3 regions of the Brevibacillus sp. M2.1A genome follow, and region 1 is predicted to be linked to each of the others. Evidence: riboswitches for the same ligand, from Rfam matches in the RefSeq annotation. Region 1 holds a riboswitch; each other region holds the start of a gene.
The links. A riboswitch is a leader RNA that binds a small molecule or an ion and turns the genes downstream of it on or off. The one in region 1 is predicted to bind lysine.
Positions count from the first base shown of each region.

Region 2: it holds a riboswitch for lysine, as region 1 does, so the genes downstream of both, HP567_RS11385 (aspartate kinase) here and dapD (2,3,4,5-tetrahydropyridine-2,6-dicarboxylate N-acetyltransferase) in region 1, are expected to answer to the same signal.
Region 3: it holds a riboswitch for lysine, as region 1 does, so the genes downstream of both, HP567_RS08680 (amino acid permease) here and dapD (2,3,4,5-tetrahydropyridine-2,6-dicarboxylate N-acetyltransferase) in region 1, are expected to answer to the same signal.

Region 1 covers NZ_JABSUY020000001.1:4,589,223-4,592,499, forward strand. Annotated here, with positions in the region: gene HP567_RS22055 (aspartate aminotransferase family protein) at 1-803, opposite strand, end outside; gene dapD (2,3,4,5-tetrahydropyridine-2,6-dicarboxylate N-acetyltransferase) at 818-1,528, opposite strand; lysine riboswitch at 1,620-1,809, opposite strand; gene HP567_RS22065 (flavodoxin) at 1,950-2,390, shown strand; gene HP567_RS22070 (GNAT family N-acetyltransferase) at 2,459-3,007, shown strand; gene HP567_RS22075 (EcsC family protein) at 2,982-3,277, opposite strand, start outside.
Region 2 covers NZ_JABSUY020000001.1:2,320,508-2,323,784, reverse strand. Annotated here, with positions in the region: gene HP567_RS11390 (YslB family protein) at 8-460, shown strand; gene HP567_RS11385 (aspartate kinase) at 510-1,751, opposite strand; lysine riboswitch at 1,983-2,170, opposite strand; gene uvrC (excinuclease ABC subunit UvrC) at 2,273-3,277, opposite strand, start outside.
Region 3 covers NZ_JABSUY020000001.1:1,753,674-1,756,950, reverse strand. Annotated here, with positions in the region: gene HP567_RS08695 (inositol monophosphatase family protein) at 1-54, shown strand, start outside; gene HP567_RS08690 (CGNR zinc finger domain-containing protein) at 87-644, opposite strand; gene HP567_RS08685 (DinB family protein) at 813-1,307, shown strand; lysine riboswitch at 1,392-1,577, shown strand; gene HP567_RS08680 (amino acid permease) at 1,690-3,138, shown strand.

The DNA.
Region 1 (3,277 bases):
TTCATCAGCTTTGGACCAGCGATGACACCGCCGAGGGGAAGCCCTCCCCCTATACCTTTGGCAAAAAGGATAAGGTCTGGCGTTACGCCTGCATGCTCATAAGCAAAGAGCTTTCCTGTTCTGCCCATTCCTGTCTGGATCTCGTCCATGACAAAGAGCATACCTTCTTGCTCACAGATCGCAGCTACCTCTCGCAAGAACGCTTCGGATAACGGTACGACACCGCCAGAACCCAATACTGGCTCCATGAGGACCGCAGCGGGTCTTGCTTCCTGGCAAATCGCTCGCAATCCTGCCGTGTCCTCCACATCCAATTCATAAACAGGAAAAGCTGGCTGAGGAAAGTCTTGATAGACGTGAGCCTGCCTCGTCAGACGCACTGCTCCGAGTGTTCGCCCATGAAAGCTGTTGCGCAAGACAACGATGCCTTCACGACCAGCTCCCTCGTTTTTTGTCCATTTGTGAATCAGCTTGATGGCAGACTCTGTGGCCTCTGCACCAGAGTTGGTGAAAAACACCTTACCGCTGATGCTGTTCGCAACCAAACGCTCGGCTAAACGAATAGCCGGCTTGTTTAAAAATACATTGGAAATATGCAAGAAGCGCTCTCCCTGCTCACGCAGAGCCTGTACAATGCGCGGATGAGAATGCCCCAAAACGTTTACCGCGAGTCCGGTAAACAAGTCGAGATAACTCTTCCCGTTCGTATCGTACAAGTAATTTCCTTCGCCTTTGTCTATGGCAATCGGAAGTCTTTTGTAAGAGGAGACGATATATTGTTCATCGAGCGAACGCCAGTCCATGTGCACTCTCTCCCTTACAGCTGACGTAGCTCCTGCTTGATCTCTGTCTTGGAACGAGTTTTTTCATCAATTTGCTTGATCACACGTGCAGGCGTTCCCGCAACTACTACGTATGGAGGTACATCTTCAATGACGACAGCACCTGCTGCAACGACAGCACCTTTTCCTACGCGTACACCTTCCAGAATGACTGCATTTGCTCCGATGACAACATCATCTTCGACAACAACTGGCTGTGCAGACGGCGGCTCGATAACGCCCGCGATAACCGATCCCGCACCGATGTGGCAGTTTTTCCCGATAGTTCCACGTCCACCTACTACAACATTCATGTCGATCATTGTACCTTCACCGATAACTGCACCGATGTTAATGGAAGCACCCATCATAATGACCGCGTTGTTACCAATTGTCACTTGGTCACGGATAATTGCGCCTGGCTCAATACGCGCTTGAATCCCTTTTGTATCCAGCAATGGAATGGCGGAGTTGCGACGGTCACTCTCTACTACATAATCTTCAATTTTGTCTGCGTTAGCAGCGAGCACTGGCTCAATCTCTTTCCACTCACCAAAAACAACACCAGTAGGACCAGTAATGAACGCTTTGGAGCTCGCACCGAAGTCGATTCCCTCCAGGTTCCCTTTCACATATACTTTCACGGGTGTTTTCTTTTCGCTTTTTTGGATAAACGCGATAATTTCGTTGGCATCCATCATATTCATTGTTACATCCTCCTCAAAATAACAGCATGGTAAATCAAAAAAAGCAATGAGTGCATTCGCTATCTCATTGCTCTTGATGCTACATAAGCAAATCATAAATAGCGCTCCACAAAAAGACGTAAGGTCCCTTGTGACAGGATGTTCATTTTTCATGAGACACCCCAGCCTGTGCTACGTAGGGGCATAGCATAAGCTTCGGCGCTTTAGCCTTTCTTCCTTCTCCTGCCCCCTGGCAGATTGCGAAAAGACTTACTCTTCTTCGGCGCACCTCTATTTAGAGTACATTATTATAATTTTATTTAACTCTACCAAAATCAATGAAACGTGGCAATAAGAAAAAAATTATTGACAACGATTCTCATTTTCATTATTTTATTTATTGAGAATGATACTCATTATCCAATTGGAGGGTTTACGTTTTATGAGCATTTTGATGGTTTACGCGAGCATGACAGGGAATACACAGGAAATTGCTGAAGCAATTGCAGAAGGTATTCGTTCCACTGGTGCTGAGCTGGAGATAAAAGAAGTGATGGATGCAAACGCAAAAGAACTCGAGGCTTACGACGGAATCTTGCTTGGCGCCTACACATGGGGCGACGGCGAACTCCCAGATGAATGCATGGATTTTTATGAGGAAATGGACGATATTGACCTTAGCGGGAAAAAGGTTGTTGCTTTTGGCTCTTGCGACTCCGCTTATGAGCATGTCGGTGCAGCAGTTGATATTTTGCTGAAAAAGGCGAGCGAACGGGGAGCAGAAACACCAATGGAAGGATTGAAAATCGAGCTTTCTCCTACTGCAAAAGAAGTGGAAACTTGCAAAGCATTTGGGGTATCGTTTGCTGAATTGCTCGGATAATCGGTGTTTCCCAAATAGTCTGGCACATGCTATACTATCAATCCAACTTTTTCAGGAGGATTGATCTCATGACACTACATACGGACGAGATTCTCTTACGGCCTCTCCACCAACAAGACGCAGCCGAGCTCCTAGAGCTTCGGCTGCGCAATCATGACTTTCTCCAACCATTTGAACCGATCCGCCCCGCTTCATTTCTGACCCTCCCAGTACAGCAAGAACAGATTTCACAAGCGCAGAATGATTTTGAACGTGGCACGGCCTATGCTTTCGGCGTATTCTCCCGGGAATCCGGAAAGATGATTGGACGTATTGCGTTGTCAAATGTCGCACGCGGCGCATGGCAAAATGCAACGATTGGTTACTTCATGGATCAGGCGTGCAATGGCAAAGGCTATACGACATTAGCCGTAAATCTTGCCCTTCGCTTTGCTTTCACGGATGCTGGGCTACACAGGGTACAAGCGGCTGTAATGCCTCGCAACCAAGCCTCCATTCGTGTCTTGGAAAAAAACCGTTTTCGCCAGGAAGGCCTTTCGTTACGCTATTTACAAATTAACGGCGTATGGGAGGACCATCTTATCTACGCTCTTACTGCTGAAGAGTGGTCTTTGTAATCTCCCCACTCTTTTCGCTATCGCGCAGCCGCTCCAGGATGCGCCGTTTGCGGTACAGCATCATCCCCGCTTCGGCGACATCCTGTACGGTTGAGCGATTCAAATACGCCCCGAACAAAATACCCGCAATGGGCACCATTTGAAATAACTTTTTCCACCCAAAGTTTTCTGTGTACGTTACCACGACTTCACGCCATCCCTGCAATTGCGCCATTACCTCTCTCTGGGCAGTTGGGTCATCAAAGCGGGAGAGCTCAGCGAGTATCGCTT
Region 2 (3,277 bases), 2.3 Mb from region 1:
AGCACATATGAAAGAGAAGGATCAGCTTGCAGCACTGTTGCCGCCAGAGACCATTCCCTATGCGGAAAGAATGAATATGCCCTACCTTGGCTATCATCTTCTACGCGAAACGCTGACTAGTACCCTGCTAGGCGATAGTGAAAACCATATTCTCTATTGGATAGGAAAAAATATGGGCCGCCAAATCCCCATTCAATCTGCAACAGGTCCGATTATGCCTTTTATTCGGCTCGGATTAGGCCAGCTAGACGTCGTGGAGGAGACCAAACAAACGATCGTCTATTCACTCACTCATTCCATTTTTAGCTATCAGTCTATAGAAAGACTAGGATGCAGTCTTTCCTTTGAAGCCGGGATCATCGCTGGTATGATTGAGCAATGGAAAGAAAGAGAAACGTTTAGCAAAATCGAAATGGAAAGCTCTTCTGACATACGTATCTCCGTACAAGTGGCGTCATGAACAAAATGCCCCCTCTACCTATAAGGAAGGGAGAGGGAGCATCCATTTTTTATACGCCGTGCACGACTGCGGTTTCCTCAACATCCAGACCATAGGCCGAATGCAGACTGCGAACAGCCAGCTCCGTCAAGGCTGCTGGAATGACGCAAGAAACCTTGATATCAGATGTAGATACCATTTTAATAGAAATTTCTTTTTCTGCCAGAACGCGGAACATTTCGGCAGCAACCCCTGGATTGTTGATCATTCCGGAGCCAACAATGGATACTTTGGTCAAGCTTTCCTCGAAATCGACTTTTTCAAAACCAAGCTCGTTTTTGTTTCTGTCCAGCGTATCCAGTGCTTTTTTCAGGTCATCCGCTGCAACTGTAAAAGAAATATTCGTAACAGTCGCATCATAAGAGCTTTGGATAATAATATCGACGTTCACCTGGTTGTCTGCCAGCGTATTGAACAGACGGGAGAGCGTCCCGACCTTGGCAGGCATGCCGACAACCGTGATTTTGGCTACATCTTCATCATGTGCAACTCCACTTACTACTCTACCTGTTTCCATGTTGGCAACCTCCTCAACGTACGTACCATCTTCGGCAGTAAAGCTGGAGCGGACGACCAGCCTTACCTTGTATTTTTTCGCAGCCTCTACTGACCTAGGATGAAGAACCCCTGCACCGAGGTTCGCCAGCTCCAGCATCTCATCATACGAGATCGTATCCAGCTTGCTCGCAGCTGGAACCATTCGTGGATCAGCTGTATACACCCCGGACACGTCTGTAAAGATTTCGCATTTCTCAGCGTTCAAGCTCGCTGCAAGTGTAACCGCAGATGTATCCGATCCACCGCGGCCGAGCGTCGTAATTTCACCTTCGTCACTGATCCCTTGGAATCCTGCCACGATGACCACACGACCGCGTCCGAGCTCGGATTGAATCCGCTCGGGATCAATCTGCTTGATCCGCGCTCTTCCGTGAATCGCCTCCGTGGTGATTCCAGCTTGCCAGCCCGTAAGAGAAATAGCGTCGTAGCCTTTTGTATGCAAGGCCATCGACAAAAGCGCGATCGATACTTGCTCCCCCGTGGTCAGCAGCATATCCATTTCACGCTCGGATGGGTATGCGCTAATCTGCTTGGCCATGTCTACCAATACGTCAGTAGATTTCCCCATCGCAGAGACAACGACTACCACATCATGTCCTTCCTCTTTGTAGCTGATAATTCGATCCGCAACTCGTAAAATTCGCTCAATGGTACCTACAGAGGTGCCTCCGTATTTCTGCACGATCAACCCCATGCGGCTTCTCTCCCTTTTTCTCATATCCAATGTTGGTATTTATCTCGTATCGTATGGTTTTTCACTATTTTCTCTATAAGGAAAAGTCTTGCATTTTTATTTTACAAAAAAGGCACCGACAAGGAATAAGACCTGCCGCTGCCTACTGTTTCGACATACCGGTTCCTCCCTCCCAATACACGCGGACAACGAAGATTGACAGTCATCACCATCAAAACTCACATTGACACACCGTGAGATAGCTCTCCATCTGACAATTGGTCATTGTGCAGATGACAGTCCTGCATTTGTTCAACGCAGACCCAGCATGGAGAAAAGCGGGTTTCCCTCCACACTTCGGCGAATTCCCCTTTCCCGTCCCCTTCACAGATACCCGATCTCAGGGTGGTACTCTTGGTTTTCGCGCCTCTACCTCACTCCATAATGGAAGTGAGGCTAACTATTCTGTTTGAATCGGATTATATCATGAGTCTAAAAATGGATCAATTCCTTTTTAAAGGTTACTCCAAAAGTTACATTTGCTAAGTGTCGAGCTTGCGCAGATGCCCGATGATTTCTTTTGCCAGCTTGTCGCCGATCCCTAATTGGCGGAAGTCTTCGACGGTCGCCTCGCGCATTTTCTTCAAAGAGCCAAAATGAGAGAACAACAGCTTGCGCCGCTTTTCACCGATACCCGGGATCTCATCCAATTGCGACGAGAGCATCGTTTTGGTCCGGGATTGTCTATGGAACGTAATAACAAAACGGTGGACCTCGTCTTGGATGCGCTGCAACAAATAAAACTCATAGCTGTCACGTCTAAGATTCACAGGCTCTGGCGGATCTCCGTACATGAGCTGAGCAGTACGGTGCTTCTCGTCTTTCGCGAGTCCACAGACAGGAATATAAAGACCGAGCTCGTTTTCCAGAACGTCCATAGCCGCACTGATTTGGCCTTTTCCACCATCAATCACAATCAGGTCGGGCATTGGCTGGTTTTCTTTTAGCAAGCGAGAATAACGTCGCCGAACGACTTCTCGCATGGAGCCGTAATCATCTGGTCCTTCGACGGTTTTGATCTTGAATTTGCGGTATTCCTTTTTGTCAGGGCGCCCGTCTGTAAAGACAATCATCGCAGACACAGGCTCTGTTCCTTGAATGTTGGAGTTGTCAAACGCTTCAATTCGATGAGGAACCGGAATCCCTAAAATGTGACCAAGATTATGCACCGCTTGGACCGTCCGAGCATCGTCTTTAGACATCAGGGCGAACTTCTCCTGCAAAGCAATGCGGGCGTTCTCGGAAGCCATCTTCACGAGCTCATGCTTTTTGCCTCTTTTCGGCGCATGGACTTTGATGCCCAGCCATTCACTCAAAAGCTCTGGTTCACTCTCTTGCGGGAGCAAAATTTCTTTCGGCAGCGCATTTTGCTTATCGTAGTAGAACTGGCTCACATAAGACATGAAGTCTTCGGTTTCGCTGCCATAGTATGGAAAGGAAGTCGTCTGACGCTCGATCATCTTCCCTTTTCGCATATAGAACACCTG
Region 3 (3,277 bases), 2.8 Mb from region 1:
GCAGCAGGTTCGTCCATCTACCCTAAGCTGGTCCAATTGACCCCAGCTTCATAAATGAACAGATAAAAAGGGTGAGCTTTAGCGCTTCACCCTTTTTCCTTTTTCCGTTCACGAAAACGGCGGACCTTCATCAAGTTTCCGCACATTTTGTCATCACACCAGCGGCGCACCCGGTTGCGGCTTTCATCATAAAACACCCAGCGGCAATCCTCGTTGTCACATATTTTGATTCGCTCAAGATGCTGTGGGGCAAGCAACTCCGCGAAAGAAGCAGCAATTTGTGCCATCACGAGCGGCCAGCCCTCTGTTGAGCTAGATTGCTTTTGCCTGTAGCCGCCCTCCTCCTCTACAAACAACACCTGCCTATGAAATGGGGCGAGGGCCAATACTTTGTTCAATTCCACAAGGTCCTCCTCTTGGAATCGGTCCCCATGCACAACGGTTTCCAGCATACGTCTCAAACGTTCGCGCAACTGCAAAAGAGACGCGGCATACTCCTCATCCATAGGTAGCGGAGCGGTTAGCTTGTATGTTTGCAAAAAGGATGACAGCCATTCCTGGTTCTCCAGACGATTTTCCCAACGACCAGAACCGCGCCAATCCCTCCAATCACTATTTAAAAAATCGATACAAAGCCAGTCCATGGCATCATCTCTCCTGACGAAACCCTTCATTTTTCTCTCTTGTATGACCATACAGGATATGGTAATCTCTATTTGTAACCACCGTAATTAAATTAACTGGTTACACACTCATTTCTTACTGTTATTATAGCGTTTCATCAATCTGTTTCACAGACGAGGAGGAAGCGTATGAATCGGAAGGAATTGCTTTTGCACGGATGGGAATGTGCGTATGACAAGGAAGACTGGTATCCCCCCTTAAAAGAAGTGCTTTCCGGAGTATCAGCAGCGGAGGCTAGCTGGCGCCCTGTAGGAGAAGCAGCTAACACAATCTGGGAAAACGTCAGTCATCTTCTGTATTACAAAGAACGTCTGTTGCATCGTCTTTTGGACACCGAATTTCATGGCTCTGCCGAGACGAACGATGATACCTTCACCCCATCCGGCGGTCCTGATGACGAAGAAGCTTGGCAAGCTACCCTTTTGCGAATGGAAAGCGTCCATCGCAACATTCATGAACAGCTTTCCTTGCTGACGGATGAAGAGTTAAACCAGAAGGCTACCTATACACCGATTTACCAAAACGTCATGAGTCTTGTCTTGCATGATGCGTTTCATACGGGACAAATTGTCCAAATTCGCAAGCTGCAAGGCTCTTGGCCTGCCAGACGCTCATTTGAATAACAAAATTTCACATTGATTAATCCCGAACAATCCTTTATATTTGATGAATCACATAATTTCATACATGTTATCCTCATCTTTCACGGTGAGGATAGAGGTCGCGGCTTTTATATCATCCTGTACGAGATTCAGAGAAAATCAATGACTCCAGGTAAGGAAAATCCGCCGAAACTCATATCGCGTCTCTGTGCGATTGGGTTGGGGCTGTACTCGAAAGGGGCAGAACTGTCACGTTTGCATGCCAAGCAAACGTGGTGAGCTATCTTCAGTGAAGGCTTGGTGGGGATTGGATGATACCGCCCTATGCCATTTTTTGGCTATGGCGGTTTTTTAATTTCCGACCTTCCTTCTCAAAAATCAAGAAAGGTCGTGCAAGCAGCTTATGTCACAAAATCAATTGCAACGTGGTTTAAAAGCCCGACACCTGACGATGATCGCCATTGGCGGGTCGATTGGGACGGGATTGTTTCTCGCGAGCGGAGGCTCGATTCATTCCGCCGGGCCAGGTGGAGCGTTAGTCGCCTATCTCGCCATTAGTATCATGGTTTACTTTTTAATGACTAGCTTGGGGGAAATGGCCGCCTTCATGCCTGTTTCCGGTTCATTTTCGACGTATGCCACACGGTTCGTCGATCCATCTCTCGGCTTTGCTCTCGGTTGGAACTACTGGTACAACTGGGCCATTACCATTGCCGTCGAGCTGTCAGCTTCCGCACTCATTATGAAATATTGGTTCCCGGATACCCCAGCGATAGTGTGGAGCGCTTTGTTCCTCGGATTGCTGTTCGCCTTGAATCTCCTGTCTGTGAAAGCCTATGGAGAATCTGAATATTGGTTCGCCTTGATTAAAGTAATAACGGTTATCATCTTTATTATTGTCGGTGTGTTGATGATTTTTGGCATTATGGGCGGTCAAGCAGTTGGCTTCCAAAACTTCACCAAAGGCGACGCGCCATTCAATGGCGGCTTCATGGCCCTGCTCGGTGTCTTTATGATTGCCGGATTCTCTTTCCAAGGGACGGAGCTGGTTGGTGTCGCAGCTGGAGAGAGCGAAGACCCCGCCCGCAACATTCCGAAGGCCATCCGTCAAATTTTTTGGCGCATCCTGCTCTTCTACATCCTCGCTATTTTGATCATCGGGTTGTTGGTTCCATACGATAATCCAAATCTGATCAGTGGCGACCTGACGGATATTGCGATCAGTCCGTTTACGATTGTATTTGAAAATGCCGGATTTGCTTTTGCAGCATCCGTCATGAATGCCGTTATTCTCACGTCTGTATTGTCTGCTGGTAACTCTGGCATGTACGCATCTACACGCATGCTGTGGAACTTGGCGAAGGAAGGAAAAGCACCAAAATGGTTCGCAAAAGTAACAAGTAATGGCGTACCTATCAATGCCTTGATCTTGACTGCGCTCATCGGCGCCCTTGCTTTTCTGTCCTCTCTGTTTGGGGAAGGCGAAGTGTACGTATGGCTTTTGAATGCGTCTGGTATGTCAGGCTTCATCGCTTGGCTGGGAATTGCCATTAGTCACTACCGTTTCCGCAAAGCGTTTATCGCTCAGGGCCGTGACTTAAGCGAATTGCCTTATCGGGCAAAGTGGTTCCCGTTTGGACCGATTTTTGCCTTCATCATTTGCTGTATCGTTATTTTGGGGCAAAATTACTCCGCATTCTTGGGTGGAACGATCGACTGGTATGGCGTCGCGGTCTCTTACATTGGTTTGCCTCTGTTCTTAATCATTTGGCTCGCTTATAAAGTCACGCAAAAGACAAAGCTCGTCCCTCTTGAACAAGTTGACTTCAGCATGGATGAATACACGAAATAATCGAAGAAAAAATACGGACTTCCGTTATCTGAACGGGAGTCCTTTTTCATGCTAAACAGTATATTAATAATTGCCCGAAAAGAGCCGATAGTATAGAAAAGAAGCAATAGAGATCCGTTTCCTTCCGTTCTCGCAACTC